Regions from separate parts of the Mesorhizobium sp. B2-3-15 genome, predicted to be linked through region 3. Evidence: predicted binding sites of a transcription regulator. Region 3 holds the regulator's gene; each other region holds the start of a gene.
What was found. Region 3 encodes LexA, which represses DNA repair genes until DNA is damaged. Its sites were predicted from a motif close to TGTTCNNNNTGTGTTCNG; they were not measured.
Positions count from the first base shown of each region.

Region 1: the regulator LexA is predicted to act here: its motif matches at 4,412-4,429, upstream of parE (DNA topoisomerase IV subunit B).
Region 2: the regulator LexA is predicted to act here: its motif matches at 3,810-3,827, upstream of FJ954_RS10650 (DUF3072 domain-containing protein).

Region 1 is NZ_VFVO01000003.1:439,231-449,855, forward strand. Features, by position in the region: gene FJ954_RS09340 (DUF2336 domain-containing protein) at 1-173, shown strand, start outside; gene FJ954_RS09345 (FUSC family protein) at 170-2,239, opposite strand; gene parE (DNA topoisomerase IV subunit B) at 2,284-4,341, opposite strand; gene cpaB (Flp pilus assembly protein CpaB) at 4,580-5,506, shown strand; gene FJ954_RS09360 (type II and III secretion system protein family protein) at 5,537-6,982, shown strand; gene FJ954_RS09365 (hypothetical protein) at 6,986-7,255, shown strand; gene FJ954_RS09370 (response regulator) at 7,289-8,497, shown strand; gene FJ954_RS09375 (CpaF family protein) at 8,494-9,912, shown strand; gene FJ954_RS09380 (type II secretion system F family protein) at 9,918-10,625, shown strand, end outside.
Region 2 is NZ_VFVO01000004.1:231,633-242,257, forward strand. Features, by position in the region: gene folB (dihydroneopterin aldolase) at 1-340, opposite strand, end outside; partial or broken gene folP (dihydropteroate synthase) at 344-867, opposite strand; gene FJ954_RS10630 (hypothetical protein) at 1,063-1,356, opposite strand; gene FJ954_RS10635 (EF-hand domain-containing protein) at 1,596-2,105, opposite strand; gene FJ954_RS31955 (DUF4112 domain-containing protein) at 2,482-2,670, opposite strand; gene FJ954_RS32350 (DUF4112 domain-containing protein) at 2,685-2,930, opposite strand; gene FJ954_RS10645 (YidB family protein) at 2,927-3,409, opposite strand; gene FJ954_RS10650 (DUF3072 domain-containing protein) at 3,567-3,776, opposite strand; gene FJ954_RS10655 (DUF1127 domain-containing protein) at 3,959-4,240, shown strand; gene FJ954_RS10660 (GMC family oxidoreductase N-terminal domain-containing protein) at 4,491-5,732, shown strand; gene FJ954_RS10665 (alpha/beta hydrolase) at 5,932-6,714, opposite strand; gene betI (transcriptional regulator BetI) at 7,088-7,711, opposite strand; gene FJ954_RS10680 (radical SAM protein) at 7,696-8,622, opposite strand; gene FJ954_RS31960 (hypothetical protein) at 8,728-9,624, opposite strand; gene FJ954_RS10690 (thermonuclease family protein) at 10,533-10,625, opposite strand, start outside.
Region 3 is NZ_VFVO01000014.1:29,138-39,762, reverse strand. Features, by position in the region: gene FJ954_RS25250 (ComEC/Rec2 family competence protein) at 1-2,322, shown strand, start outside; gene lexA (transcriptional repressor LexA) at 2,316-3,059, opposite strand; gene FJ954_RS25240 (GntR family transcriptional regulator) at 3,470-4,243, opposite strand; gene FJ954_RS25235 (ABC transporter substrate-binding protein) at 4,393-5,379, shown strand; gene FJ954_RS25230 (ABC transporter ATP-binding protein) at 5,438-6,217, shown strand; gene FJ954_RS25225 (ABC transporter permease) at 6,223-7,146, shown strand; gene kynU (kynureninase) at 7,195-8,442, shown strand; gene kynA (tryptophan 2,3-dioxygenase) at 8,506-9,342, opposite strand; gene FJ954_RS25210 (AMP-binding protein) at 9,339-10,625, opposite strand, start outside.

The sequences.
Region 1 (10,625 bases), on a different contig from region 3:
AGGTCGCCAACGGCAAGCGCGTTGCTGGCGTGCAGGAAGTCAGTTGGCTGATGCTCAAGGAATTAGGCGGGCAATCCGCCGAAGGCGATCTTGCCGCATTGGTCAAATCGATCCACCTAGACGCCCTGCGTGAGAACGCACGCGGCCATGCACTGGCGATCGCCGCTGCCTAGGTTTTCTCCCTTGCGAAGAAATCCGGGAAATCTTCCATCGCCGCGGCGATGATGCGCAGGGACGCCGCGATCTGCAGCATGTCGCCGGTGGCGTTTCGCTGGGCGATGCCTGCCGCATACTGCCGGGCGACGGCAATGGTCGCTGTTTGCGGATCCCCAGGGGCTCGGAAAAGCAGCTCGCGCGCCAGTCCCCTCAGGAAGGTGGCGATTGAAAGCGTCGTTTCCGATGGGAGGGCATGGTTTTGGCTGGCCGTGCGCAGCCGCAGGATTTCCAGGCCGACCGTGACGGAAGCGACGCCGCCGCCCAGCACCGCCTCGCCCTTCCTGCCGGAATTCTGCACCAGCGGCATCAACTGATTGACCCGGTCGTAAGCGAGGCTCTCGAAGGCTGAGCGCCTCGGCACGCGCTCATGCAGGCAAAGCCGCGCCAGATCCTCCCGCATGGCCCGCACGATGCGGTCGGCCGCGAGCCATGGATCGGCCGGCAATACGACGATGAAGACGCCGATGGCCAAGAGGATGCCGACCAGGATCGATGCCGAGCCGGCGAAGAAGGGGCCGGGATCATAGGTCATCGCCTGATGTGGGCTGAGGAAGGCCAGGAAGTTGATGGCGAAGGCCGTCGCCACGCCGACATAGCGCGGATTGGCCATGGCGAGTGCCGCCGGCACCATGATCGGCACGACGAACAGCATGAACCAGCCGAAGCCGGGCAGAGCAGGGAGCGCAACCTGCCCGACGAGAAAGGCAAAAGGCAAAGCGAGCAGCGTTCCCTTGAAGAATCCCCAGGATACTTGCACGGGGTCGGGGCGAGCGGCAAACAGGCTCGACACGACGGCAACGAGGATGACGGTGCCGGCCGCCTCCGACCACTTCGTCGTCAGCCAGAAAGCCGCCACCAGCAGCGTGGCAACGGCCGCGCGGATGGCGTTGCGCGCAGCACCGGGATAGTCGCGATGCACCACCAGGGCCGGCTGCTGGCTGCCGGGACCTGGACGGCGCGTGACCGGCGCGCGCAAGGCATCGAGGCCACGCAGCACCTGTTTCAGCGCCTCGGCGAAATCGGCCGCTATGGTAAGGCGGGTAATGGTGCCGACCCTGTCCTCACCCGGCTCGATCGAGGCGTCGGGCATTTGCCTGGCCCTGATCGAGATCGCGTCGAGCCGCGCCACCCAGGATGAGGTATCGTCCAGCGCTCCCGGCTTGGCTGCCAGTTCGCTGACAAGGGCCTGCAGTTCCGAGCGTACCGGGATGAGGGCGGCGTTTTTGGGAGCGGCATGCGAATAGAGCGCGCGCGCCGCCGAAAGTGCCGAAAGCAGTTGTCCGATGGTGCGCCGCACCGGATGCGCGCGCGGCGCGAAGCTCGGCGCTTCGAGCCTGGCATAGGCGCGCATCTCGCCAAGCGTCTGGGTATCGGCGACAAGCTTCCGGTGCAGGCCGATCAGCGTTGCCCGGTCGCCGCCTGAAAACGCACCGCCGGCATAGGTGGCGAGGTCGAGAATGCAGCGTTTCAGCCGCGAGACGATGGCGTCGCTGGCCAGTTTTGGCAGGATCAGTCGGCTGGTCAGGCCGGCGCAGACGATGCCGAGCACGATCTCGGCACAACGCGCGACCGCGAGGTCTACGACCAGATGCGGTTGTCCGAAAGCGGGCAGGCCGATGATCATTGCGGTGTAGCCTGCAAGAGCCGCGCCGTAGGCTTCGGGATTGCGCAGCAGCGACGAGACGAAGGTGCAAATGCCAATCCAGACAGCAAGCACCGTCACCAGAATCCAGGGGCCGGTGCCGAATGCCGTGGTGATGCCAATTGCCGCGACACCGCCGGCCAGCGTGCCGAGCAGGCGGTAGAAGCCTTTCGCCAGCACCATGCCGGCAACCGGCTGGGCGACGATGAACACCGTCATCATCGCCCATTGCGGATGGTCGAGCTTCAGCGCGTAAGCGGCCAGCAATGCGATCATGCCGGCCGAAACGGTGCGCAGCGCGAAAATCCAGTCCGAGCGTGTCGGTTGCGTCAGCCCGGCCAGGCTCGACTCGAAATAGGTTTTCAGCCGCGCCCAGGTCACATGCTGGTCTCCATGTCAGGAACGCAAGCTAAACGCGCCAGCGGCTAGATATCCAGCACTTCCGTCTCGGCGAATTCGGCGCGTTCCTGGATGAAGCGGAAGCGGGCTTCGGGTTTGGTGCCCATCAGCTCGTCGACCCTGTCCTTGGTGGCGGAATCGACTTCGTTCACATCGACCCTGAGCAAGGTGCGCTTCCTTGGATCCATGGTGGTTTCCTTGAGCTGCGCGGCCATCATTTCGCCCAGGCCCTTGAAGCGGCCAAGCTCGACCTTGCCGCGCCCGGTGAATTCGGTGCGCAGAAGCTCGTCCTTGTGGGCGTCGTCGCGGGCATAGGCGACCTTGCCGCCTTGCCTGATCGAGTAAAGCGGCGGCACCGCCAGATAGAGATGGCCGCCGCGCACCAGCGCCGGCATCTCCTGGTAGAAGAAGGTGATCAGCAGCGAAGCGATGTGTGCGCCGTCGACGTCGGCGTCGGTCATGATGATGACGCGGTCGTAGCGCAAATCCTCGTCACGGTATTTTGACCGCGTGCCGCAGCCGAGCGCCTGGATCAGGTCCGATATCTGCTGGTTGGCGGCCAGCTTGTCATTGCCGGCGCTGGCGACGTTGAGGATTTTTCCGCGCAGCGGCAAGACGGCCTGGCTGGCACGATCGCGTGCCTGCTTGGCCGAGCCGCCGGCGGAATCGCCTTCGACGATGAAGAGTTCGGCACCCGCCGCCGCGTTCTGCGTGCAGTCGGCGAGCTTGCCCGGCAAGCGCAGCTTGCGCACTGCGCTCTTGCGCGAGACTTCCTTTTCCTGGCGGCGGCGCACCCGTTCGTCGGCGCGCGCGATGACCCAGTCGAGCAGCTTCGAGGCTTCCTGCGGATTGTCGGCCAGCCAATGGTCGAATGGGTCGCGGATCGCGGTCTCGACGATGCGTATCGCTTCGATCGTCGCCAGCCTGTCCTTGGTCTGGCCGACGAATTCCGGCTCGCGGATGAACACCGACAGCATGCCGGCGGCCGAAATCATGACGTCTTCCGAGGTGACGATCGAGGCGCGCTTGTTGCCGACGAGGTCGGCATAGGCGCGCAGGCCGCGCGTCAGCACGTTTCGGAAGCCGGCTTCGTGGGTGCCGCCTTCACCGGTCGGGATGGTGTTGCAGTAGGAATTGATGAAGCCGTCGCCACCGAACCAGGTCACCGCCCATTCGAGCGAGCCATGGCCGCCTTGCTTGTCGCTCTTGCCGGCGAAGATTTCGCGCGTCACCTGGAATTCATCGCCGAGCGACGCCTTCAGATAATCCTTGAGGCCGCCTGGGAAATGGAATTCCGCCTTGGCCGGTGTCTGATCCTTTTCCTTGATGAGGGAGGGATCGCAGGTCCAGCGGATCTCGACGCCGCCAAACAGGTACGCCTTCGAACGCGTCATGCGGTAGAGACGCGCCGGCTCGAAGGCCGCGCCCTTGCCGAAAATCTGCTCGTCGGGATGGAAGCGGATTTTTGTGCCGCGCCGGTTGTGGACTTCGCCGAGCTGCTCCAGTCCGGTCACCGGGACGCCGCGCGAAAAGCGCTGGCGATAGAGCTGGCGCCCACGTGCCACCTCGACCTCGAGATGATCCGACAGGGCGTTGACGACGGAGACGCCAACGCCGTGCAGGCCGCCGGATGTTTCGTAGACCTTGGAGTCGAACTTGCCGCCCGAATGCAGCGTCGTCATGATGACTTCGAGCGCCGGCTTCTTGAATTTTGGGTGCATGTCGACCGGAATGCCGCGGCCATTGTCGGTGACCGTGAGATGGCCGTCGGCGGAGAGTTCGACATCGATGAAGGTGGCGTGGCCGGCAACCGCTTCGTCCATCGAATTGTCGATGACCTCGGCGAACAGATGGTGCATCGCCTTGTCATCGGTGCCGCCAATATACATGCCTGGCCGGCGGCGCACCGGCTCAAGGCCCTCAAGCACCTCGATGTCGGCGGCGCTGTAGCCCTCGCTGCCATCCTTGGTTGCGGCTGGGCGCCTGGCGGCCGCCTGCACCAGCGGATCCGCCGGGCGCGCCGGCGTGCGAACCGGCTGCGGCTGTTTCTCCAGATTGCCGAAAAGATCGTTGTTGTCGTCCATGCCTGCCATAGAGTCCAAGCTGCGAATCACCCCGTCGATACTGCCACGCTTTTCAGCGCCAAGCGACGGAGGTTCCTGTTACGTTCGGGGATTTAACTGCTCTTATCCTAAAACCATTCGATAACCAAGCGGGCGGAAATAGGTCAAATGCCGCCGCGCAATATTCCTGATTCTTTAACAATGCCGCCTAGCGTGAGCCCAACATAACAAGAAACGACGGGCATCAGGGGTTTTCGGCGTGAGGGGCAAGGCCATAACGATGATCGGCATCGCCGCCGTTTTCGGCGCGATCTCGATCTTTGCCGCGGATTTCTGGGTCAAGAGCCAAGCGAAGGCCGATGCCCAGGAGAAAACGGCCTCGATCGCCGCTCCGGCCGCGCCCAGGATCGAGTTCAAGACCATCGTGGTGGCGAACGCGCCGTTGCGCTATGGCATGGAGCTCGACCGCGCCAAGCTCAGCGAAATCCCGTGGCCGCAGGATTCCCTTCCGCAGGGCGCCTTTGCCACCATCGATGGATTGCTCGGCGAAGGCGGCCGGGTTGCGCTGTCGCCGATCGAGATCAACGAGCCGGTGCTGCTCGCAAAGCTGTCGGGACCGAACGGCCGCGCGACGCTGTCCAACATGCTGACGCCCGGAATGCGGGCGGTCACCATCCGCACCGACGAGATCGCCGGCGTCGGTGGCTTCGTCACGCCGGGCGACCGGGTCGATGTCGTGCTGACGCGCGATGCCGGCGAAATCCAGGAAGTCGCCAAGAACGCGCAAGGGGCTGCCGGTTCGACCATCACCTCGGAGATCGTCGTTGCCGACGCCAAGGTGCTCAGCGTCGGGCAGGGCGCCGACGAGCGCCAGACGACGCCGCAGGTGGCCAATTCCGTGACCCTCGAGGTGACGAGCGACGGCGCGCAGAAAGTGGCGCTTGCCCGCACCGTCGGAACGCTGTCGCTGTCGCTTCGCTCCGCCAGCGAAGGCGGCGATGGCAAGAACGGCGTCACCACCATCTCTTCCTTCGGCGGATCCGTCGCTTCCAAGACGCAGGCCGTGGCCGGCTCCTTGTTCGATGCCATAGCGAAGGAGCCGGAGAAGCCGAAATTCAAGACGATCATCGTGACGCGCGGCACGCAGGCCGAGGAATATCAGGTTCCAACGCGGGACCAGAAGTAAAGACCGGTGGGGACCGGGCGGGACGGGACAATGTTGATGCGTACCCTATATCGAATGACGGCTCGGTCGCGCTTGGTGCGCGCCCTGGCGATGGCGTTTACCCTGGCTGCGAGCGGCGTGCTTGCCTTGCCCGGAGCGGCGAAGGCGGACAACGACATCGTTTATGTCTCGTCGACCAAGAATGCGTCGATCAAGGTTGCCAAGGGCAAGCCCAAGACGATCATGACGAGCGCGGCCTTCTACCAGATCGTCATCGGTGATCCGGAGATCGCCAACGTCAACCCGCTGACCGACAAATCCTTCTATGTGCTGGGCAACAATCTCGGCACCACCGGCATTGCGCTGTTCGACCAGAACAAGCAGCTCGTCGGCACCGTGGACATCGAGGTGACGCTCGACACCGACCAATTGGCGAACACTATCCGTGCCAGTGTGCCGGACGCCAAGATCAAGGTCGGCTCGGCCAACGGCCGTGTCGTGCTGTCGGGTGAGGCGGATGACGCGGTTGCAGCGGATAAGGCAAGCAAGATCGCCAGCCGCTTTTCCGGCAATGAGGAAGTGATCAACTCGGTCAATATCTCTTCGTCGCAGCAGGTTCAGCTCAATGTCCGGTTCGTCGAGATCAACCGCCAGGCAGGGCAGGACCTGGGCGCGAAATACAGCGCCAATTTCGCCTACGGCTTCGGCGGTCGCGACATTTCACTGGATCCGGGCACGGTCCCAGCGGCGGGGACCGGCGAGATCATCGGCCGACTGCTGTCGAACGGCGTCTCGATCGACATTGCCATTAAGGCGCTGGAAGAGCGCGGCCTTGCCCGTCGGCTGGCTGAGCCGAACCTGATCGCGCGTTCAGGGGAGACAGCGAGCTTCCTGGCCGGCGGCGAATTTCCGATCCCGGTTTCGGAGGAAAACGGCAAGATTTCGGTCAGCTACAAGAAATATGGCGTTAGCCTGGATTTCAAGCCGACCGTACTCAAGGACGGGTTGGTCAGCCTCGACATCGCGCCGGAAGTCTCCTCGATCGATGCGTCGGCGTCCTACAATATCGGCAACATTTCCGTGCCCGGCTTCATCGTGCGCCGCGCCAAGACCTCGGTCGACCTGAAGAACGGCCAGAGCTTCATGATCGCCGGGCTTTTGCAGTCCCAGAACGACATTACCACGTCTCGCATTCCCGGCCTTGGCAAGATGCCGGTGCTTGGAGCGCTGTTTTCGTCGAAATCCTATCAGCGGCGCGAGACCGACCTGGTCATCATCGTCACGCCCTATCTGGTCAAGCCGGTCGATCCGTCGAAGAAAATGGCTGAGCCGACCGATGGCACGGAGCCAGCCAGCAATGTCGACTATTTCCTCAACAACACCGAGGAGGTGAAGGCGCCGGATACGGGCCGCGCGCTGGCGCTGGCCGACGGCAGTGCCGCACGGGCCGCTCCTGCCACCAAAGTCGGTCATTTCCTCGACCTGCCGAAGGACTGAGCCATGCGTCTGATCCTGAGATCGTGCATCGGCCTGCTTCTTGCCGGCCTGGCAAGCGGCTGCACCAGCGACGACTACGTGCGCAGCGAGGGGGTGACGTCCGGCGCCGGCGAGGCGCAGGCCGCCAACACCGTCATGCAGATGGTCGACCCGTGGAAGTACGGCGTCCAGAACACGAAACTTCTCGTGCCTGCCAAGCGCGGCAGTGCCGGACCCGTCACGCCCGATCAGGCGGCCGGTGCCAAGGCAGCGCAAACGACCACCGACAACTGATCCAGACGGCGATCGACCTCACAGGCGGCGAGAATGGCAAACAGCACCAAGAAAATCCTGCTCGTATCGACAGACCGGACCTTCGCGCAGGACACGAAGACGGCCTTCGCCGCCTCCGAGATCATCCAGCTCATGACGGTGGAGAAGAACGTCACCGAGCTGCGCGGCGAGGTCCAGGAGGCCGAGTTCGGCGTTGTCATCGTCGACATGGATGCAGCGAAACTCGAGGAGATCGAGTCCCTGCAGCGCGTCATGCGCCGGCTCGAGGGCAAGGCACCGGTGGTCGTGGTCACCCAGGAGTTCAACGCCGCGGCCGTGCGCATCCTGGTGCAGCTCAAGGTCGCCGATTTCCTGGTCAAGCCGATCACCACCGCAGACCTCGTGCGTTCGGTCGTGCGGGCTCTGCAGGGACCCGGGCGCGAGGAAAACACCGAGTCGCAGATCTATACCTTCATGCCCGCCGCCGGCGGCGTCGGAACCACGACACTGGCACTGCAGACCGCGTTCCAGCTGCATCATTCGGTGACGCGCGGCGCCTCGACCTGCGTGGTCGACCTCAATTTCCAGCAAGGTGCCTGCGCCGAATATCTCGATCTCGAGCCGCGTTTCGACATCACCGAAATCGAGAACCAGCCTGAGCGCCTCGACCGGCAACTGCTCGATGTGATGCTGTCCAAGCACGCCAGCGGACTGTGTGTGCTGGCGGCGCCGACGCATCCGTCCGAAATGCGCTCATTCAAGACCGATGTCGTGGTGCGCATGCTGGACCTCGTTTCGGCCTATTTCGACAATGTCGTCATCGACATGCCGCGCACCTGGTTTCCGTGGACGGAAACTGTGCTGCTCGGTTCCAACAAGCTTTACATCGTTGCCGAAATGACGGTGCCGTGCCTGCGCCATACGCAGCGGCTGATCCAGGCCGTCTACGAGACCGCCGGCAAGGAAGTGAAGCCGAACGTGATCGTCAACCGTTTCGAGCAGAAGATGTTCGACAACGGCATCAAGCAGGCGGACGTCCAGGAAATCCTTGGCGAGCATTTTGTCGGCGGCATCGCCAACAACTACCGGCTGGTGCGCGAGGCGGTCGACCGCGGCGTGCCGCTGCACGAGATCGATCCCAACGCCAATGTCGTCAACGACCTGAAGAAGATCATTCTTCCGGAAGAGGCGGTGGCAACCGCGAGCAAGTCGAAGTCGCTGTTCGGCTTCGGCAGGGGCCTCTTGAAAAGGAAAGCTGGATGACCAGCCGTTTTTCCACCCTGCAGAACCGTGACGCGCGTCCGCGTCCGGCTGAATCGACGCCGGTCGCGCATCATGCAGTCGTCATCCCGACCAGCCGGAAGGCTTTGCCGGCGAAGGCGGAGGCGGCGCCGGCAAAGAATGCCAACAAGGTGCTCGATGCCCGCGTGCGCATCCACCGGATGCTGCTCGAGGAGATCAATCTCGTCGCGCTGGAGCGCTTGCCCAAGGAGGAGATGCGCCGGCAAGTGCACGATTTCGTATCGGAAAAGACCCGCCAGGAGCGGATGGCGATCAACACCGCCGAACTCGACGCGCTGGTTGACGACATCGTCGACGAGATGGTCGGCCTCGGCCCGCTCGAGCCGCTGCTCAAGGATCCCGATATCAACGATATCCTGATCAACGGCCATCAGAACTGCTTCGTCGAAAAGAAAGGCAAGCTGCAGCAGGTCCATATCCCGTTCAAGGACGAGGCGCATCTGCTCAGAATCGTCAACAAGATCGTGGCCGCCGTCGGCCGCCGCGTCGATGAATCGCAACCGATGGTCGACGCTCGCATGCTGGACGGCTCGCGGTTCAACGCAGCCATCCGCCCGGTGGCCGTCGACGGTCCGCTGGTGTCGATCCGCAAGTTCTCCAAGAACAAGCTTGGCCTGCACAGGCTGGTCGAATTCGGCGCCATCACACAGAACATGGCCGAAGTGCTGGCCGCGGCCGTCCACGCCCGCAAGACGACGATCATTTCGGGCGGCACCGGCACAGGCAAGACGACGATGCTCAACGCGCTGTCGGCGTTCATTCCGGAAGACGAGCGACTGATCACCATCGAGGACGCGGCGGAACTTCAATTGCAGCAGCCGCATGTCGCACGCATGGAGACGCGTCCCGCCAACATCGAAGGCCATGGCGAGCTCAAACAGCGCGACCTGGTCAAGAACGCGCTGCGCATGCGTCCCGACCGCGTCATCCTCGGCGAGTGCCGCGGCGAGGAAGCCTTCGACATGCTGCAGGCCATGAACACCGGCCACGAAGGCTCGATGGCGACCATCCACGCCAATACGCCGCGCGACTGCATTTCGCGCCTCGAGCAGATGCTGGGTATGACCGGCATGCCGATGACGGTGCAGTCGATCCGCAGCCAGATCGCCAGCGCCATCGACATCATCGTCCAGCTGACCCGACTTTCCGACGGCAAGCGCAAGGTGACGAGCGTCGCCGAGGTGACCGGCATGGAAGGCGATGTCATCCAGATGCAGGAGATCTTCCGCTTCGTGCGCACCGGCATGGAGGCCGATGGCAAGATCCTTGGCTACTACGAGGCGACCGGCATTCGGCCGCGTTTCCTGGAAGACCTGCGCGCCATGGGCATCGACTTTCCCGGACGTTATTTCGAACCCGGCCGGCCGCAGGAGTAGCCGGCGTGTTCGACGGGTTCAGCGCGATATATGTCGTCTATGCCGGAGCCGCACTGACCGGCATCATGGTGGCCGAGGCGATCTACCTGCTCTATGCCGGACGCAGCGACAAGCGCACCGCCATCAACCGGCGCATGAAACTGCAGGAAAACAAGATCAGCCAGGAGCAGGTGCTGATCCAGCTGCGCAAGGAGCGCGGTCTCGACGAGGGAACGTCGCTGTTTTCGCCCGACCGGTTCCGTGCCCTGCGCACGCAGTCGGGCATGGTGATGCCGCTTTCGAAATTCCTGACGATCACCTGCGGTGTGGCGACGGCCGTTGCCCTGGCCGCGATCTGGCGCGGGCTGCCGCTGCTGATGGGGCTCATCCTGTTCGTCGTGCTGGTGCCGTTGCTGCCGGTCATGGCGATGCGCTCCATGCGCAAGCGCCGGCTGAAGCGTTTCGGCATGCAACTGCCGGAAGCGCTGGAGCTGATCACGCGCGGCCTCAAGGCCGGTCATCCGGTGCCGGTGGCCATCGCCATGGTGTCGCGCGAGATGCCCGATCCGATCGGCACGGAATTCGGCGTCATTGCCGACGAAGTCACTTATGGTTCCGACCTGGTCACGGCGCTGAATGCACTGTTCGACCGGGTCGGCCACGAGGATCTGCCGCTGTTCATCACCGCCGTGTCGATCCAGACCAGTTCGGGCGGCAATCTGCGCGAGATCCTT
Region 2 (10,625 bases), on a different contig from region 3:
TCACCTCGACGTAATCGAGCACGCCAGGCACCGGCGCATTGGGCTTGCGAACGGTGACCTCGGCTTTCCGGATCTGGGGAAAGCGCCCGGTGAGAGCCTTCGCGACTTCCAGGGCCAGCGCCTCGATCAGGAAGCGCCGGTGTCCGGTGATGATCTCCTCGATGACGGTGAAGGCGACGCCGTAGTTGACGGTTTCCCCGATGGCGTCATCGACGAGCGCGCGTCCCGGCTCGACGGTGAGCGAGGCATCGACATAGAAGCGCTGCCCCAGCGCTTCTTCCTCGTCCAGCACGCCATGCCGGGCAAAGAAGGCGCAATTCTTCATGCGGATGACATACATGGCTCAGCGTTCCGATCCGGTTTCCCGCGCCAGCATAGCATCCGCCACCGCCAGCGCGTCCACGTTGATTGCGACATCATGGACGCGAAACAGATGCGCGCCCTTGAGCCGGAGAATGACGCTGGTCGCCGCCGTGCCGGCCGCCCGGTCGGCGGCGTCGCGGCCGGTGACGGTGCCGATGAAACGCTTTCGCGACGTACCGGCCATCAGCGGGAAGCCGAGCGCGCCAAGCTCGGCAAACCGTGCCATCAGATCGAGGTTTTCCTCCGCCGTCTCCTTGGCGAAGCCGAAGCCGGGGTCGAGCACGATATGGCCGTCGGCAACACCTTGCCGCGCCCGATCTCAAGCGATTTTCCCAAGAACGCCAGCTGGTCGGCGATCACATCGGGCAGCTTGTCGCGATCCCGTCCGGTATGCATGATGACGAGCCCGGCGCCGGTTTCGGCCGCCACCCGCGCAATGTCGGGCTCGCGCTGCAGACCCCAGACGTCGTTGACGATATGCGCACCGCTCGCATGAGCTAGGCGTTTATCTTGTCAAAGTGGCCGTCAGGAAGTGCAGACCGTCAGCTAGCCATCGTCCTTTGAGGACAGCCGAGCCACCGTTGACTGAGTTTGAATCAGCGGTTTGGCGCACTGAGTCCGAAGCTGCCTTGCAGTATACCTCAGACGTGAAGCGGCATGCACTCGGTCATCGTCTGGGCCACACCATTGCCGCAGGCGCTAGACCAAAGCCATCGGCAGATACCGAATCACAACCTGCTTTTGGCGGAACCGCCGCTCCAATTCCGAACGCCGCCTTTGCCAATCGGGCAGATCGACTTCGTGAGTCATAACCTCGAAGATGACGATCTCGTCTGCTCCCTGCCTCCACACACCTTCCGCAGGCGCGCGCAAATACGCGGTGACACCGTCGAAGCGGAGCGCGAGCTCCTCCTTCACACGGTCAAACTCTTGCTTGGCGAAGGGCTTTCCTGCGTTGTCGGCGCGAGGTAGCAGAATCTGGACCAGATGCATCTTTGCCCCTAAACCTCGCAATGCTTGCCTAGAGCCACTTCTTTGGAATGCTTGACCTATGGTCGTCGACGGGCACAGCCGTCCAGCCTCGTGCGAGCTCTGCGCAGGTCTTTACCCCGTTGATCCTACCGAGTATCGGCGGAGCATGAGACGGTGGGGAGCCAAATACCGTGCTCCGAGCCATCTCCTGTGGGCCCTAGCTTCAGACGTCGAGCAGGCCGAGGTACAACCTGTCGGTGCTAACGTCGGTCCTGGTCTCCTCCGGGACGGAAAAAGGATTGGAGTTCCTGCATGTCGACGCTTTCATCGCCGTCCTCGTCGACAGCGTTGAAAATTCGCCCAATGAAATCCTGAACCTCCGTCCGCGACAGTGTACCATCACCGTCGGTGTCCATGATGGCGAACGTGATCCTCATTTTGGCACCCTGCATCATATCGGCTCCCGCCCTGCGGCCGTGCTTCATACGTCCCGTATCACGATCGCTCATCTCGTCGTCCTGAAGCCTTGGGCCCCTGTGTCGCCAATCTGCCTCGGGGTCTCGATCCTTTGCTGTTTTTTCCTGCAGCATCTCATCCATCATCTCGCGCATCATTTGACGCATTGCTTGCTGGTTCTGTCCGGCTTCGTCCGCCGTCCGATCCTGGGCTGGTGATGCGGGCTTGGGAACATCCGCCGATTGCGCAAAGGCGGACGGGGCGAGCATAGCGAACGCGGCCGCCAATACTGTAGTCGTGAATGCTCGTGTCATTGGGTTTCTCCATTAACTGCCACGCCGACCACCCGGCGTGCTGTCCAAACCAGCAGGTCGGTTCATGGTTCCTAGGCATCGGGCGCAAAAGCGGCATAGCTCCGATCACCTCAGCAAAGCGCTGGCTGTCTTTGTCGGAATCGACCTTACCGATCACCTGATCGCTGCGCAGATTTGCCAGCGGCGCAACAAAGATCGGTCTTCACCGATTTTGCCGAACTCATTGAACCCACATCGACAAAGGTGGCGCAGATTCCGCAGCCAGTTCCGAGAGTGCGGCTGGATGAAACATTCCAAGTTGGCGGCAACGGCATCGTCTCCGGCCAACACCGGCCGCTTCCCGGTCGCGAACGCCGCATGGGTGATGCCCTGCGAACTACCGTTCAGCAACCTGACGGCTTAGATGGCCACGAAGCAGGCGGATGTTGCGGTTGTTCGACTTGTAGTAAACATCGAAGACCGATCCGAGGACGGGCACGCTTCCCAAGACGGTATCAAACAGCACATTGGCCAACATCCGAGCAACCAACAGCTTCCCAGCGCCGCATTTGCGGGCTCGCAGCACAATGTAAGCCGAGATCAACCGGTTGCTGTATCTCCCAGCACAGGCACCAGGCCTACCAGGGCATCCAGTCCGAACCGAATTGGCGTTCCCGGGATGCGCCAGCGCGAATCAAGCAGCACTGCCAAGAGGTCGAGCTCCGACATAGCCTTCGCAGTCTGGCGATCCACAATAGGCGTTTCGCTTGTCCCTACTTTCCGGCTGCCATTGCTCGCTCGATCCAATCTCCTCGGTTTCGCACCTCTCCAGTCCGCTTCCGTCATGTGGAATTAGCTTTGTATCGCCGGGAAGGCACGTCGTCGAGCAGGTTGGGCTGGTCTGGGACTTTTGTTCGGTGGTCTGCTGGGAGGGTGCCGTCCGGGGTCATCTGGTTAACCGCATCGGGCAAATCCCTGGTAATCCTTGCAATCAGCTCCTCGCGCGAGAGGCCGGTCTGGCGGGAAAGTGCTTCCAGTGTCTGAGCGTCAATCGCCGTTTCCACCTCGTGCGCCTCGATCGGCTGGTTCGGCCCAGTGCCAACCCAGGAGTCCACCTTCGACCCGGCACCTGCATTTCTAAAGCGGTCAAGAATATCGCCCAGCGCGGTGCCGGATAGGCCCTTCGACACCTGGTCCAGTATCCCGCCTTGCGGATTATTGCGATCGCGCTCTCCCGCTCCGCGGATCGCCTCCGCGATCTTGTCGCGGTTTTGATAAGCCAAAACCCCCAGCATAGCGATCGCAAGTCTTCCTAGATTGGCCACTCGTTCCTCCTGTGGTTTCGAACATGGAGAAGGTCTCGCCCTGCCAAAAGTTCCCGCAAATTGCCAGCAATATCAGGAACGGCTTGGCAATCGCGACCGCTCCATCGCGCGAGACGGAAGGTCAAGTTTGGTAACGATAGAGCGCCCGAGCCGGTGCTTAAAGTTTCAGCTTTGCCCTCAGTGCATCTATGCGCTTAGACGCCTCTGCCTTGCTGAGGTTGTCTGCAAAGCTTTCCTGATCCTCAGCCTGCTCACACAGGGTTTTCAGATAGGAGGCCTGGGACGGCGTCATCGGGTCGTCACCACTCACCCATTGGTCGGGATCTTTCTCGACGTTTGCATCGGTTTTTGCGCGCAAGTCTTCCATTGCAATCTCCTGTCGTAGCCTAGGGAATGCGTTTGATCCCTTTTTGTTCCAATCGTTTTCTCAAGGCTGGGGCTCGCTTAGGTTGGGCTGGGGCGTCAGGCACGGCGGCGCCAGCATGCGCAAGTGATATACCATCCGGCTGGCACATTGCCGCGCTCCCGGTCAGGGACCGTGGACGCCGAATGTTTGACGCAAGCGTCTCCTCGGAGACGCGTCACCCCCGCATTGGTTCAACAGGGCCGGATCCCAGCATCTCCTCTTGGGGCGCGGGTCTGCTGAAACCAGTCAGACAATTTGCGGCTTGGTTCAGGCATCGGCGTCAGATCCGGCGCGACATCATGAAACTGCTGCAATTGGACGACCGCCTGCTTGCGGACATCGGCCTAAGTCGCGGAGAGATCCTTTACGCGGCTGTTCAACACGGCCGTCTGCCGGAACAGCAGCCAGCGCACCTGGCGAAATAGTGCACGATCGGACGCCGATCTCGATCATTCGGAATCTCGGCCCTACCTGGAGGGCGGCGAAGCTCGTGCCGCCATTCTCAAAAATGTCCGCGCACACCCGCCCACACGGAGATCCAGCATGACGTCGGGAAGAACCACCGCAACATCCGAGCTCGATGTTCGTATCCACGCCAACCAGCGCCAACTCGCGGCCGATATCCGACCGTCCTACGATTTCATCGTTTGCGGATCAGGATCATCGGGATGGGTGGTGGCGCGCCGTCTCGCGGAGACCGGCGACGCCTCGGTGCTGTTGCTCGAGGCCGGCGGGACCGATGACGTGCAACGCGTCTGGGACCCGGGACAATGGCCGGCCAATTTCGGCACGAGACGTGATTGGGGATTTGAAGCCTTGCCCAATCCATTGCTCAACGGCCGTCGGCTGCCGCTCTCCATGGGCAAGGTGCTGGGCGGCGGCTCGAGCGTCAACGTCACCAATTGGGCGCGCGGGCACCGGAACGACTGGGACTATTTCGCCAAACAAGCCGGCGATCCGGGTTGGGGCTACGATGCCGTTCTCGGCATCTTTCGCGGCATCGAGGACTGGCAAGGGGTGCCGGACCCCTTGCGGCGGGGCAAGGGCGGTCTCGTCCATGTCGAGCCGGCGCGTGATCCGCATCCTGTGGCGCCGGCGGTAGTGGACGCCGCCAGAACCGTCGGCATTCCGACCTTCGACGACCACAACGGCCAAATGATGGAAGGCAACGGCGGTGCCGCCCTGTTCAATCTCCGCATCCGCGACGGCCGCCGCCAGTCGGTCTTTCGCACCTATATCTACCCCTATATGGACCGGCAGAACCTCACCGTGCTCACCGGCGCCTTGGTGACGCGCGTCCTCCTGGAGGGTAAAAGCGCCGTCGGGGTGGCGTTTGTCCACGAGGGCGTTATCCATCGGACCTTGGCACGCTGCGAGACAGTTCTTTCGCTCGGTGCCATCAACACGCCCAAGGTGCTGATGCAATCGGGTATCGGCGATGAGCGCGACCTGACCGCGGCCGGCATCGAGGTGGTGCAGCATCTCCCGGGCGTTGGGCGCAATTTTCAGGACCACATCGCGGTTCCCTGCGTTTTTGAATATCGGACGCCGCTCCCGCTTCGCAACAGCGGCGGAGAAGCGACCTTCTTCTGGAAGAGCGATCCGTCGCTCGCCACCCCGGATTTGCAGGGGATCGCAGCGCCACAATTGGATTTCGAGGCGTGGAGAGATACCGCCGCCTCCTGGCTCGTGGACGCTGCTGGCCAGCCTTGCACGCCCTGGCAGCCGCGGGAGATTGCGGATCACGGGGCCAAAGCCGTCAGACCATATCGAGATCGCAGCCGACACGCTCCGAACGATGTGCGGGCGCTACAATCCGGAAGGCTCCGGACCCAACGCCTTTGCCGGTTGGGCTCGTGGGAGAGTTTCCGTTTTCGACTCCGGAAGTCGCCCATTTCGCTACCATCGTCGCTTTGAAACATCATTGGCTCCATTTTTGTGGCTTCTCTGGCAACAAACGACTGGCCGTCGTCTTTCTAAGGTGTGAACCGGCCAATCGCAGGGACGTGATGAATCGCGTCTCGGCGTTAGCGAACAGGTCCCGCCAGTTCGCTTGACTGACTGGGACGCACCGCGGAGGCGGCGGCTTGCGCGCCGCCCTCAATCCGAAGCCGCGTCAGGCGCTTTGCCGCCCCGCAGCTTCCAGGATGAGCTGGGCAATCTCGTGCGGATGAGAAATCAGCGACAAGTGGCTTGCCTTCACTTCGATGGTCTTTGCGTTCATGCGCTTGGCCATGAAGCGCTCGAGATCCGGGTTGATCGTGCGATCCTGGGCCGAGACGGCGTACCAGCTCGGCTTCGAGCGCCAGGCCGCCTGTGTCGTCTTTCCGGTGAAAAGCTTGTCTGAAATCGGTGCTTGGGCGGCATAAAGAATGCGCGCCTTCTCGCGAGGAATACCGCCGGCGAAATCCCGCAGGAAAGCCTCCTCGTTGAGCTTGCCATAGCCTCCGGACCAGACGAGGCCGGCAGAGGCCGGCGGCGCCGCGAAAGTCTTGGCGAGTGCGGTATAGTCTTCGCCGGCGTCGGGTGCACGCGCCGCGACGTAGACGAGTGAAGCGATCTTCGGATCCACCCCTGCCTCGGTGACGATCATGCCGGCAAAGGAATGTGCGACAAGCACGGTTGGTCCGTCCTGAAGCGCGATCGCGCGCCGCGTTGCCTCGACACCGGCCTCCAGAGTGGTCAGCGGATGTTGGACGGCGGTTGCGTTGAGGCCGGCCTTCTGAAGAATGCCAATTACCTCCGACCAGCACGAGCCATCGGCATACGCGCCATGCACCAGGACGACATTGCGAATTTTGGAGCCTGTCTGCGCTCGGGCCTTCTCGGCGCCGGCCAGCAGGGTTGTTGCCATTCCAGCGGCAAGCGCGGTCGAGAAAGTACGCCTGTTGATCATGATTGTGGGTTCCTTGGGAGGACAGCTGAGTTGAATCCAACTCGCATCGAAACTTCGAGCGAGGCGAGCCGCAAACGCTTGCCGCTCATACCCAACCTTCGCAGCCCGCCCAGTGTTCGTTACAGTCGTCACCGCTTCGTGATGACATCATCTCCTGGACTTAAGCCAGCAAAGGTGCCACGAAACTTTCGATGACGGCCGGTGGCGAAGTCGCCAAGGAATATGGCTATGTCGTTCTGATGGCATGCCTACTTGGGCTTGTCTCTGGGCACCCATTTGAAGTGATCGCCATCTTTCTCGATGGACCCGATGCCTGGAGACGGGAAGTGCGGCGCAAAGATTTATCCCCGCTTGGACGACCTTGACCGAAACTAGTTCAACCTTCGGCACTGGTGAGCCATTCCAGCGCCTCGCCGGTCAAAGTGCCTTTGATATGCGCCACGATTATCTCGATGGCCTGATCGCGGGAAACGTCGTCACCCGCAGCCTTGCGGAGCCACATGCCGTCAATCAGCGCACCGACCGCCAACGAAGCTGCGCGCAGGCTCGTGGGATCAAGCACACCCGCGAACGCCGAACTCGGGTTTGACTTCAGGCGCCGATAGAAGATCGCCTGCAAAAGCGCGAATTGAGAACTGCTGGCAGCCGCCGCGCAGACGGACAGCCAAGCCTTCGCCACGTTCGGTTCGAATGCATTCTCGGGGAAGTTTCCCTCGACCACGGCGATGAACCGCTGCCAGGGTGTCTTCGCTGCCCTCAATTTCGCGACGACGTCCTCCATCAGGATCCGATTGTTGTGCCGCACTATCCCGAAGAGAACCTCGTCCTTGCCTTTGAAATAATAAGCCAGGATGCCCGGCGACATGCCGGCTTCACGGCATATGCGGGCCGAAGTCATACCTTGCAGCCCATGCACGAGGAACACACGGTGCGCGGCCGCGACCAGTTCGACACGCCGGATGTCCTCGATTTTCGTTCGCTTCCTCAAGCCCGTTTCCAATCCGAAATCGTGGATGGTGCGAATGCGCGATAGTCAGGAGGAACAGTGCACAGCGGGAAATTGTAGAGCTTGGTGTCGATGCCACGGCTGATCGATAAATCCAGCGCCTTGCTCACCAAGTCGAAGCCCAAGGAACTATCGAAAAACAGAGAATCCCAGTCCTTGCGAGCATAGCCGATATTTTCGAGCTGCATGATTGCCCACGTGTCGATGAATGGCAGGGCAACCGTCACGAACCTGGCTAGGTCCAGCAGCCCGGGTGCGTTGGGCTTCATAAGTACGGTTCGCAACTCGATTTTTGCCCCAGCCTCGCAAAGGATAGAAAGGTTGTTCCTTACCTGATTGAAGGCTCCTGGCTTTCCGACGACATGATCGTGGGTCGCGCTGTCGCTCGAGTAGACGGGAACCCCCCAAAGGATTCGGCTTAAATCCAAATCACGGAGCCTAGCGAGATCATCGCGTTCAAAATGCTGCGCGTTGGTCAGGATGTGAAAGTTGATGTCACGCCGCTGCTCCATCGTCTTTCGCAAGAAGTGGAATAGCTCCGATTTGAAAAGCGTCGGCTCTCCACCTGACAGGCCAATGATTGAATCCTCCGGCGTCAGAAGCACGGCCGTCTCGAAAAAAAGAAACATGTCGACGTGCTGCTTTTTCGGTGGCTGCGAGCACATCACGCACAGCTGGTCGCAGCGTTCGGTGCTCAAAAGTGTGTTGTGGCGAGAGTTCGCCCGGATTAGCCGATGTGCCGTTTTGCGGGATGGCACGACAAACACAACATCACCGTCCACCTCGGATGGATCGACCCCAAACAGGTGAAGGCTGCCTGCCGCCCCCGTAAAGAGCGCCTTTTCGCCGTCGGCGGTTTCCAATACTGCATCCAGACAACTGACGTTGCCCAGCGGCTCAGGCATTCCTTCGCACGACCGCAGCCGAACCACATATGGATCTACAACGTCAGTCTCGATCTTGAGCCGGAGCGGGATCATGTATGCACAGGGATCATGTATGCACAGGGATCATGTGATCCCCCCACGAGGGCACACGGGTCCATTTGGCGACCGATCGAAGCGCGGCTTCATCCCGCCGACTGATAACCTCCACAACCTTGTCGAAGAGGCGCAGATGTCGCTGGCAGAACCAGTATCGGTGCGAACGAGGTCAATTCGTCCGACCCTCGACAGATCGTCTACAACGTCTGTCCCGCAGAAGGGCTGATAGACGCAGTGGATGCAGTCCTGATCAAAGGTGTTGAGCGAGGCACTATTGAGCAACCGGATCTTTGCCTGGTCGATGCCGGCCGTCACCGTGCCGATCGACAGATCGACGTACCCTATACGCGAAAGCATCCTTGCCTCGTCTGTCGGGTAAAGCTGCCCGTCATGATCAATGACTATGTAGTCCGAAGCGAAGAAGTTGGGATTGCGAAGATCGACATGATCGTCAACCCCCGATCTGAGGAATCTCCTTAGGCAGTGGCTGAAAGAATATTCCTCGACGTAACGACCAGTGCGGTGGTTGCGATCAATCAGGTAGTCGATGAAGCTGGAATGAAGCGTATTCCACTTGGCTATCGAATGCGGATCGCTTCTTCGGCGGCGAGCAAATCCTTGGTGGTTTATCGGCCTGAGATAGATCGATTGCATCCCGTAGCGCTCGAAATTGCCGACTAGCTCCTCGAAATCCGGCGGCTCATCAACGTCGATCGTCGGAAGCGCGGATACCTTACCCGGTCCAAGACGACGCACGGCTTCGGCGAGGTTTTTGAAGAACGTGTCGGTTGTCGGATCATCGTGGGTGCGCTGGCGCTGATGGGTATCTCGATCTCCGTCGAGCGAGGTGCTGACGAAGGTATCGGCTTGCTCTGGGTAAGCCCATTCTCGATCGCCCAGGCGTTGCAGATTTGTGCAGACCACAAACTGGCTGCCCGGAAACGTCGCCCGGGTGAATGAGCGTATCTATTCAAGCAGATCAACACGCAGCAAAGGTTCGCCGCCTTGAAACTCGACCTTAATCCGTGGCCCTTTCATTTCTCCGATAAGCCGAGAGCCGCGTTCAGCGTCTCGTCCCTCCAGTCGAAACCTCGTGCTGTTTCCGGCGCTCGGGAAACCTGACAGTAGCCGCACGTCAAATTGCAGCGTAGCGTTGGCACGAGGATAACGTACGAAAGTTCCTGCTGCTCTTTGATTGGCGTCGAGCCCATCGAAAGGAAAATGCCGTCCAGTCGGGGTCGCCTTCCCGTTCGAAGGAATGGCCATTTTCACGGAGAAAAGTCTGATCGGCCGACGTTAGATTGTTGCCGACATACCGTTCGAGAAATGACTGATCGCTGAGGAAGAACCCGCCGGCATGGTCGGTTAAGAGAAATTCGCCGCCGCCACACTCGCGAAACTTGAGTGGCCATACGGTCATTTCGCAGTCACCGCTTCGATCAAGGCTTGCCGAAGTGGCAGTGTCTCAACGTAGATCTTCTCTCGGTAGACGGCATGGAGCACGCTTTTGCGCACGTCGTCCAAATCATTCGAAGAGATGCAAGCGACGTCGATCAGCCGATACGACAAAGCGAAGGGATGGATATTGAGCTTGGACACGAACTAATGCACCATCCACAAAACTGCGAAAGTTCTGCGGAATCTCAATTGTAAACTGCTCTGCGCCGTGCAGCCCCACTTGGCCGGAAATCTCCACCCAAGCCATTATACTTCAAATTCAGAGTTTGAATATCGAAGGATGGCTTTATTCAAAAAACATATGCCAGGGGAGGCCGTAGGCTCAACGATTCCCAAAAGTCTCGTGTGCTCTCGTCGGCGACCCTACACATATCTCAGCATAGGCTCTCGCACGGAATGCCATCCTTGTCGCGGTCGAGTTTCCCGCCCCAGGGGCAGTTGGCCAGATACCAGTTCGCCTCGTCGCA
Region 3 (10,625 bases):
CTGCAGGCAGGTGGGCAGGCGCCGGCGCCGGCTCCTGCCGCGGGCAGGATCGCGCGCGTGCGCCGGCAAATCGGCCTGGTATCCTTGCCTCGCCTGCGCCATGGCGTGACCCGGGCGGCGGAGCTTGAACTCGACCGAGGCATCGCGTTCCTGCTGGTGCCGGTCTGTCTGGCCGTTGGGGCGATCGCCTATTTCTCGCTGGCGTCCGAGCCCGACTTTGCAAAGCCCGTCGCGGTCGTGGTGCTGATGGCGGTCTGTGCCTTCGTCTCGCGTTCCTGGCCCAAAACCCATCTGTGTCTCATGGCAGTGCTGTTGTGCGCGCTGGGCCTGCTCGCGGCGAAGGTCGAAACATGGCGAGCCGGAACCCGGATGCTGGGTTCGGAAATCTCCACGCAACTGACCGGCCGCGTGGTCTCGATCGAGGAGATGGAGAGCGGCCGCATCCGGCTGACCATGGACGTGATTTCGACCGCCCGGCCGAAACTGCGCTATGCGCCGGAAAGGGTCCGGCTTTCCGCACGCAAGATACCGCCGGGAATGACCGCCGGCTCGCTCATCACAGGCTACGCCAAACTGTTGCCGCCGACCGGCCCGGTGCGGCCGGACAGCTACGACTTCTCTTTTGACAGCTATTTCGCCGGCATCGGCGGCAGCGGCTTCTTTCTCGGCAATCCAACGGTTGTTTCCGCCGACGACGGTGAGATGCCGCTATCGGCTCGCCTTTTTTCAGGCATCGAAAATGCCCGCGAAGCCATCGCCGACCACATCAGGGGCAGCGTCGGCGGCGCTGAAGGCGAGATCGCGGCGGCGCTGATCGTCGGCGTGCGCGCCGGCATACCCGATGAAATCAATGAAGCGATGCGGCGTACCGGCATCTATCACATCATCTCTATTTCGGGACTGCATATGGCGCTTGTGGCCGGCACCATCATGGGTCTGCTGCGTGGTGCCTTCGCGCTGTTTCCAGACTTTTCCGCGCGCCGGCCGGTGAAGAAATACGCGGCCGCCGCCGCACTGTTCTCGATCGCGGCCTATCTCATCATTTCCGGTGTCGTCGTTGCCGCCGAACGCAGCTTCATCATGCTGGCGGTGATGCTGATTGCCGTCTTCTTCGATCGCGCTGCGCTGACCATGCGCAATCTGGGGATCTCGGCGATCGCCGTCATCCTGGTCTCGCCTCACGAGGTCGTCGGCCCGAGCTTTCAGATGTCGTTCGCCGCGACCGCGGCCCTGGTTGGCGCTTATGCCGGCTGGGCCGATCACCGTGCGGGAAAGACGCGGCCACCGCCGCCAAAGCGATCGCTGCCCGGGTTCCTGACGCGAAAATTCCTGCTGGCGACAGGTGGATTGGCCATGACGTCCATTATCGCCGGCAGCGCCACGGCGTTGTTTGCCATCTGGCATTTCCAGCGGGTATCGCCGCTCAGCCTGTTCGCCAATCTGGCCGTGATGCCTATCGTGTCGGTCGTGATGTTCCTGGCCGTCGCCAGCGCGCTGTTGATGCCATTCGGACTGGATTGGCCGGCTCTCTACCTCATGGGCAAGGGCCTGACCGCAATGATCGCCGTGTCGGCGTGGATATCGGAGCGCTCTCCGGTCGATGGAGTCGGGCTGATTTCGCAGCAATCCGTGCTGCTGGTCACCGTCGCGCTGGTTATCGCGACGATGGCGACGACATGGCTGCGGCTCGCGGCGCTGCCATTCGCGCTCGCCGGCCTGTTGACTGTGTCGCACACACGCGCGCCCGATGTGCTGATCTCGGAAGATGCGCGGCTGGTCGCGCTGCCGATCGGCAATGGCGAACTGGCCGTCAACCGGGAACGTCCGAACGAATTCGCAACCGACAACTGGAAACGCGCCCTGATCTCCGAAACAATCGTCAAACCGGAAATGTTCGACACGACAGACAGGCAATTCGATGTTGCCAGTCCCACCGACCTGCCGCCGGGATCGCCCTTCTACTGCCGCGAAGGCCTGTGCCTTGCCAGGCACCCTTCCGGCGCGATCATTGCCTATGTCGAGGACCGCAAGACCACCTGGAAAGCCTGCGCTTTCGCCGACCTGATCATCGTCAATGACGCAACCGCCTATGACGCCTGCCACAATCCACTGGTTCTCGTCGTCACCAAACGGCAGCTCGCCCGCAAGGGAAGCGCTGCCGTCTTCTTCAATCCCCAGTCGGCCACGACCCGGGCCGCGATCGCATTTGCCGTCGACGGACCATACCGGCCCTGGCACGAACAGCGAAAATTCTCACGCGAGGCGAGGGGGCTGCCGCCGTACAAAAAACCCGACAAGCCCGATAACAAGCCGGTTCAGTAGCGCCTGATCAACCCGACCAGCTTGCCTTGTACCTTGACCCTGTCCGGCCCGAAAATGCGCGTTTCGTAGGCTGGATTGGCGGCTTCGAGCGCGATCGAAGCGCCTTTGCGGCGGAACCGCTTCAGTGTCGCTTCCTCTTCGTCGACCAGTGCCACGATAATTTCGCCCGGGCTTGCCGTGTCGGCATTGCGGATAATGACCGTGTCTCCATCGAAGATACCAGCCTCGATCATCGAGTCGCCCTTAACCTCCAACGCATAGTGCTCGCCGCCCATGATCATGTCCGGCGGCACCGAGATCGAATGCGTCTGATGCTGGATGGCATCGATCGGCACACCGGCGGCGATACGGCCCATGACCGGGATGGACACGGCTGAAACCGCGTCGTCGTCGTTGCCGGCCGCGGGCAGGCGCGAAGGCGCAGCGGCCGGCCTGATCTGGCGTCCGAGACTGCCTTGGCCAAGGCTGCCTTGGATGATGCTTGGCGAGAACTTCTTTGCCGCATTGAGGCCCGGCGCGATCGAGTCCGGCAGCCGCAGCACTTCCAGCGCGCGCGCCCGATTGGGTAGCCGGCGAATGAAGCCGCGCTCCTCCAGGGCCGTGATCAGGCGATGGATCCCCGACTTGGAGGCAAGATCGAGTGCTTCCTTCATCTCGTCGAAGGAAGGCGGTATCCCGCTTTCCTTGAGCCGTTCGTGGATGAACATCAGCAGTTCATGTTGCTTGCGTGTCAGCATGGCGGCCCCCAAGACATTGAACGAAAGGTTGAACCAGAATCGAAAAAACAAACCCAGAACAAACACTATCTGTTCCAGTTGTGTTCTGCAACCGTTTAAAGTTTAATGAATTTGTTAAGGGGTCTGAAGTTTTTTGCCCGCGACGGCGGGCGGCAACCAGTCCTTTCCGCCGTCGGCAGGCGCATTGAAATCGTTTTGGTTAATGGCCTGTGGCCCATCCGCCGACGAGGCTTTGGCATCAGTTAGTTGGAAGGCTTCTCCTCGGAGGGACGTATAATTCGCGGAGCCATTATTCGCGGAACGAAACGAAACCAAAATGCCAACGATTGGTAGCTTCGGGCGGCCATGGATCGGGGCGTTCGGCGCACTCCGGCCAGCGCGTTCGAATAGGCGTCGCGGAAGCGCTGAAGTTATCCCGAACCCGCCTTCAAGCTGCCGGCGCGAGCGGCGTATCTGGTAGCGCCGCTGTCTTCGCTGTGGACATAGACGTGCAGTGTGTAGCCGATATGCGCCGTCATCAGCGCCTTGGCCCGCTCGACGTCACGGTCGAGCGCCGCTTCCATGATCGCGGTATGGTGTTCGATCGCAATCGCTTCGCGTAGCGCTTCGATTGCCTCTTCATAGCCATCCTTGAGGCCGGCCGCGGCCCGCAGTGTCGGCGCCAGACCAAGAAAGCGATGATGCCGGCGCAGCTGATCCGAGATCGTCGAGCGGAACCGCAACAGCCAGTCGCATGTGGCGGCGCTCAGCAGCGCCGCATGGAAAGCCTCGTGGTTCTCGTCCCATCTGTCGACGGCCGCGTCCGAGGGATCGTCGACCGCCGTCTTGCAACGCGAGAGCCGGTAGTGGGCGGTGACCACGGCATCCTCCCACTCCCTGCCGCCTTTTTCCATCGATTCGAGGAACAGGGGTATCTCGACCACCATCCTGGCGCGTGCCAGATCCTCCAGCTCGGCCCGCGACACCGGAGCCACGGCAAAACCACGATTGCTGATCGCGGTGACCAGGCGTTCGGCCTCGAGCCGCGACAGGGCTTCGCGCAACGGTGTCCAGCCGACGCCATAGGTGCCGCGCAGCGCACTCAGTTTGAGCGGGGCGCCCGGCATGAGGCGCGTGGTCAGGATGTCGCGCCGCAACAGCTGATAGGCGGCTTCCGTTTTTGTGGAACTTGTTTCATCCAGCATCGTGATCAATCCGTCGTCTGGCGAAAGTATATATGATACCGGGTCCTAGCAACAATTATATATAATGTTTGACACAGACCGGCGGACTGACCATGATCGCCGTAGTAGCCGCGTTTCCGAGCGGCCCTGATCAAATCTGGGAGGAAATGATGTTGAAGTCGAAATCCGCTTGGTTGTCGGGTTTGGCCCTGGCGGGCGCATTGATGGTCGGCGCCGGCAGTGCCGCGGCCGATCAGATCCGTATCGGCATTGCCAATTTCGGCGAGCATCCGCAATTGAACGCCGCCATAGCCGGCTTCAAGAAGGCGCTGACGGACAATGGCTTCGTCGAGGGCAAGGACGTCGTCTACACGGAGAGCCACACCAATTTCGATGCATCGCTGGTGCCGCAGATGATCGCCAAGCTGCAGGCCGAGCAACCCAAGCTGATCTACACCATCACCACGCCGGTCTCACAGATCGCCAAGAAAGCGCTCGCCGGTTCCGGCATTCCGATCGTTTTTGCCGCGGTCACCGATCCGGTGGCGGCCAAGCTGGTGCCGTCATGGGACGCCGGAGACGAAGGCATGACCGGCGCCAGCGATCTGCAGGACGTCGCCGCGGTGATGGCCTTCACCAAGAAGCTGCTGCCGAACGCCAAGCGCTTCGGCGTGCCTTATAATCCCGGTGAGGCCAATGACGTTGCCTTGGTCGAAAAGATCAAGGCGGCGGCACCGGCCGCGGGCTTCGAGGTGGTGGAGGTCGGCATCGACAACGTCAATGACATCCAGCAACGCATCGCTTCGCTCGCCGGCAAGGCCGACGTGATCTACGGCCCGGCCTCGAACCTGATACAGCCGGCGATCGCAGCTGTCTCCGCGGCCGCGCGCCAGGCCGGTATCCCGGTCGTCAACTCCGATGACAGTGCGGTCCGTAACGGCACCGTGCCGGCGAGCTTCGCGGTCAATTACACGCAGGTCGGCGTCAACGCCGGCAACATCGCCGCCGAGATCCTCAAGGGCAAGGATCCCAAGACGATCGCGCCGTCGCGCCCGGCCTACAAGGACCACATGGCAACGATCTCGCGCAAGGCGATGGCCGCGTTCGGCATCGAGATACCGGCTTCAATGGCCGATTGCGGCTGCATCGTCGACTAACATCGGAACTGCTGGGGTGACGGCGTCGGCGCCGTCATCCCGAGGTCAGGGAGAAACGATGCTCGAGATTCGATCCGCGCGCAAAGTGTTCTACAAGGGCCAGGCCGACGAGAAGGTCGCGCTGGACGGTCTCAGCCTGTCCTTGGCCACCGGAGAGTTCGGCATCGTCATCGGCTCCAACGGGGCCGGCAAGAGCAGCATGCTCAACGCCATTTCCGGCGCCCTGATCCTCGATTCCGGCCAGATCCTGATCAACGGCGCCGACGTGACTGCAATGCCGGTGCACAAGCGCGCCGCGAAACTGGCGCGCGTGTTCCAGGACCCGATGCGCGGCACCGCCGCCAGCATGACGGTTGCGGAAAACATGCTGCTGGCCGATTTGCGCTGCCAAAAGCGCACCTTGCGCCCGGGGCTGAACACCACCCGGCTTGCATCCTACAGGGAACGCCTGTCGATCCTGGGTCTCGGTCTGGAAAATCGTCTCGACACGCGCGTCGACCTGCTCTCCGGCGGGCAGCGGCAATCCTTGTCGCTGATCATGGCGGTCGGCGGATCGCCGGACTTGCTGCTGCTCGACGAGCATACCGCGGCCCTCGACCCGCGCACGGCCGAAATCGTCATGCAAGCGACCGTGCGCGCCGTCAACGCGCTGAAACTGACGACTTTGATGGTGACCCACAACATGCAACACGCCGTCGATTATGGCAGCCGGGTGATCATGCTCGATGCGGGCCGGGTGCTCCTGGAAGTCGCCGGGCAGGAGAAGGCGAGGGTCACGGTTATTGATCTGATCGGCCATTTCTCCGTCAAGACCGATCGCATGTTGCTGGCGAGCTGATCATCATGGATTTTGTTGGGGACGTTCTCACCAGCTTCGTCGCGATCATGCCGGTCACCCTGGCGCAAAGTCTGATCCTGGCCTTTGTCGTGCTCGGGATCATGATCCCGTTTCGCATGCTGAATTTTCCCGATCTCACCAGCGAAGGCGCTTTTCCGCTGGGCGGCTGCGTCTGCGGCGTTCTCCTTGCCGCCGGCGCATCGCCGCTGATGGGCGTTGCTGCCGCCCTTGTCGCCGGCTTCGCGGCGGGCTGCTGCACCGCCTTCATCCATCTGCGCTTCCGCATCCACACGCTGCTTGCGGGCATCCTGATGATGACGATGCTCTACAGCATCAACCTTCGCATTATGGGCAAGTCCAACCTGTCCGTCTTCGGTTCGCCCTCGGTGTTCGACTGGGTGCCGTTCGCGCGGCCGGGTTTCCCCGCCAGCAAGATTGTCGTCGCGGGTCTCCTCGCGCTTGCCGCCTTCATGCTGCTCTACATGTTCTTCAGGACCGAGAAGGGGACTGCCGTGCGCGCCGTGGGCGCCAATCCTGACATGGCCGAGGCGCAAGGCATCAATGTCTGGGCCGCGACCATAGGCGGTGTCGGGCTGGCCAGCGCTTTTTCGGCGTCAAGCGGTGCGCTGATGGTGCAGTCGCAAGGGTTCGCCGACGTCAATATGGGCCTGGGAATTCTCATCAACGGCCTTGCCGCGCTGATGATCGGCGAAGCCGTCGTCGGCAAGCAGACGGTGTGGCGGCAATTGCTAGCGCCCTTCGCCGGCGCGATCATCTACTACCAGCTGGTGTCGTTCTGCCTGGCGGCCGGCATGCCGCCGCCTGACCTGAAGCTTGCCACGGGCCTGTTCGTACTGGCCATGCTTGCCTTGCCCAGCCTCAAGCGCAGCCGGGGGCCCGCACCGGTTCGCGAAGCGATTCGTGAGTAACCCGGCGTGAATGACCAAGGCGTGAATAACCAGGGAATGTCACAAATGATGCCTACGACGCTCGATCTCGCAGCTGTCGATGCCATGGATGCGGCGGACCCGCTGCGTGCCATGCGCGACCGGTTCATCTTGCCGGAAGGCGTCATCTATCTCGACGGCAATTCACTCGGCGCCGCGGCACCCGCCGTCTTCGACGAGCTGCGGAAGGCCGCGACCCAGGAGTGGGCGCAGGATCTGATCCGTGCCTGGAACACCGCCGGCTGGTTCGACATGCCGGTCGCGCTCGGCGACCAACTGGGGCGGCTGATCGGCGCGGCGGCCGGCCAGACGGTGGTCTGCGATACGACCTCGATCAACATCTACAAGGTGCTGCATGCCGCACTCGGCATGCGGCCGGACCGCTCGGTCATCGTCGCCGAGGGCGACAGCTTTCCAACCGATCTCTACATGGCCGAAGGCGTGGCCTCGACGCGCCCCGGCACGGTGTTGCGGCTTGAGGGCGTTGATGCGCCGACCATTGAGGAGCTCATCGACGAGCGCGTTGCGGTCATCCTGGTCAACCACGTCAACTACAAGTCCGGCCAGCTGCGCGACATGGCGGCACTGACATGCAAGGCCCATCAGGTCGGAGCGCTGATCGTCTGGGATCTCTGCCACACCGCCGGCGCGCTGCCTGTCGAGCTCGACAGCGCCAATGCCGATTTCGCCATCGGCTGCACCTACAAATATCTCAATGGCGGCCCGGGCGCGCCGGCCTTCATCTACGCCGCCGAGCGTCATCACGATAAAGTCCAGCAGCCGCTCAGCGGTTGGTGGGGCCATGCGCGGCCCTTCGCCTTCGAGCAGGGTTATGCGGCCGGGAGCGGTATCCGCCGGTTCCTGTGCGGCACGCAGCCGGTGTTATCGATGCGAGCGCTGAAGGGGGCGCTGGATATCTGGGACGATGTCGACATGGCGACGGTGCGCAAGAAGAGCGTCGCGCTCACCGACCTGTTCATCCAGCTCGTCGAGACCAGATGCGGCGCCTACGGCCTGGAGCTGGAAAGCCCGCGCGACGGCAATCAGCGTGGCAGCCAGGTGTCCTTCCTCCATCCCAACGGTTACCAGGTGATGCGGGCCTTGATCGAGCGCGGTGTGATCGGCGATTTCCGTGCGCCGTCGACGATCCGCTTCGGCTTCACCCCGCTCTATGTCGGCTACGCCGATGTATGGCAGGCGGTCGAGGTCCTGGAAGATATCCTGCGCACTGGCGCCTGGCAGGATGCACGCTTCGCGGTCAAGACGGCGGTGACCTGAAGCCGGCGCGAAGCCGGGAAAAATGTGACGCGGTTTCCCACAGGAATTGCGTCAGACGAGAGTTCAGAGCCGGGTGCGAACCGTCCACAGTTCCGGAAACAGGACGACTTCGAGCATCTTCTTGAGATAGGAGGCGCCCGACGTGCCGCCGGTGCCGCGCTTCAGGCCGATGATGCGCTCGACAGTGGTGACGTGGTTGAAGCGCCAGCGGCGGAAATAGTCCTCGAAGTCGACCAGCTTCTCGGCCAGTTCATAAAACATCCAGTAGCGCTGTGGATCGCGGTACACCGTCTGCCAGGCGACCAGGACTTCTTCGTTCCCGGTCCGCGTCTCGCGCCAATCCGTGCGCTTTGCGTCCGCCCCGATCTCGAAGCCGTTGCGCGCCAGAAGCAGCAGCGCTTCATCGTAGAGCGACGGCTCGGCCAGGATCGCCTCCAGCTTCTGGCTGAGGTCCGGCCGATGCTTGTGCGGCCCGAGCATGGCGAGGTTGCGGTTACCGGCCATGAACTCGATGGCGCGATACTGCCAGGACTGGAAACCCGAGGACTGGCCGAGCGCGTCGCGGAACTCGGTGTATTCGCTGGGCGTCATCGTGCGCAGCACGTCCCAGGCATTGTTCAACTGCTCGAAAATGCGGGCGACACGCGACAGCATCTTAAAGCTCGGTTCGAGGCGGTCGGCACGGATCGAGCGGATCGCCGCGCCAATCTCGTGCAAAGCGAGTTTCATCCACAATTCCGATGTCTGGTGCTGGATGATGAACAGCATTTCGTCATGCGCCGAGGACAGCGGTGTCTGGGCCTCCAGCACTTTCTCCAGGTGCAGATAGTCGCTGTAGGACATGCGCTCCTTGAACGACATCTCTGCGCCTTCAGAGGCCGGATCGTAAGGCTCGCTCAATTGATCTTCTCCGTGCGCAGCCGAAACCGCTGGATCTTGCCGGTCTGGGTCTTCGGCAGAGCGGCGATGAATTTGACCGATCGGGGGTATTTGTAGGGCGCGATGGCTGCCTTGACGTGGTCCTGGAGGCGCTTGACGGTCATTGCGTCTGGCGGGACACCTTGCACCAGCACGACATGCGCCTCGACGATCTGGCCGCGCTCGCCATCCTCGGCACCGATGACCGCGCATTCGGCGACATCGGGATGCGACAGCAGCGCCGCTTCGACCTCGGGTCCGGCGATGTTGTAGCCGGCGCTGACGATCATGTCGTCGGAACGCGCGGCGAAGTGGAAGAAGCCGTCCTCATCCTGCGTGAAGGTATCGCCGGTGAGGTTCCAGCCATCGCGCACATAGTCCTTCTGCCTGTCATCGGCCATGTAGCGGCAGCCGGTCGGCCCGCGCACCGCCAGCCGTCCGGTCTCGCCACGCGGCACCTCGCGCATCTCCTCGTCGACGATGCGCGCCTCGTAACCGCCCACCGGCTTGCCCGTCGAAGCGGGCTTCCTGTCGTCAAAGCGGTTGGAGATGAAGATGTGCAGCATTTCGGTGGCGCCGATGCCGTCAAGGATAGGCTTGCCGGTCTTTCGCGTCCACTCTTCGAAGACCGGGGCCGGCAAGGTCTCGCCGGCCGAGACGGCAACGCGCAATGATGACAGATCGGCGCCTTCGTCCATGGCCTTCAGCATGGCCCGGTAGGCGGTCGGCGCGGTGAAGGAAATGGTCGCTTTGTAGGTCTCGATGATGTGGACCATGTTGGGTGGCGTCGCCTGTTCCAGAAGCGTTGCCGCCGCGCCGAAGCGCAGGGGGAAGATGGCAAGCCCGCCAAGGCCGAAAGTGAAGGCGAGCGGCGGCGAGCCGACGAAGATGTCGTCGGGCGTCACCTGCAGGACTTCACGGGCGTAGGCATCGGCGATGATCAGCAGGTCGCGGTGGAAATGCATCGTCGCCTTCGGCACGCCGGTCGTGCCCGAAGTGAAGCCGAGCAGGGCGACATCGTCGCGGCCGGTGCTGACGGCGGTGAAGGTAACCGGCTTGTCGAGGGCGGCGCGGTCGATCTCGGCGTCATGGTTGGCGGTGCCGTCGAAGCCGATCACCTGCTTCAGGAACGCGCTGTCCTTGGCGCAGGCGGTCATCTCGTCCATCAGCCTGGTGTCGCAGAGCGCGGTCGTGATCTCGGCCTTGTCGACGATCTTGGTGAGTTCACCGGCGCGCAACATCGGCATGGTGTTGACGACGACAGC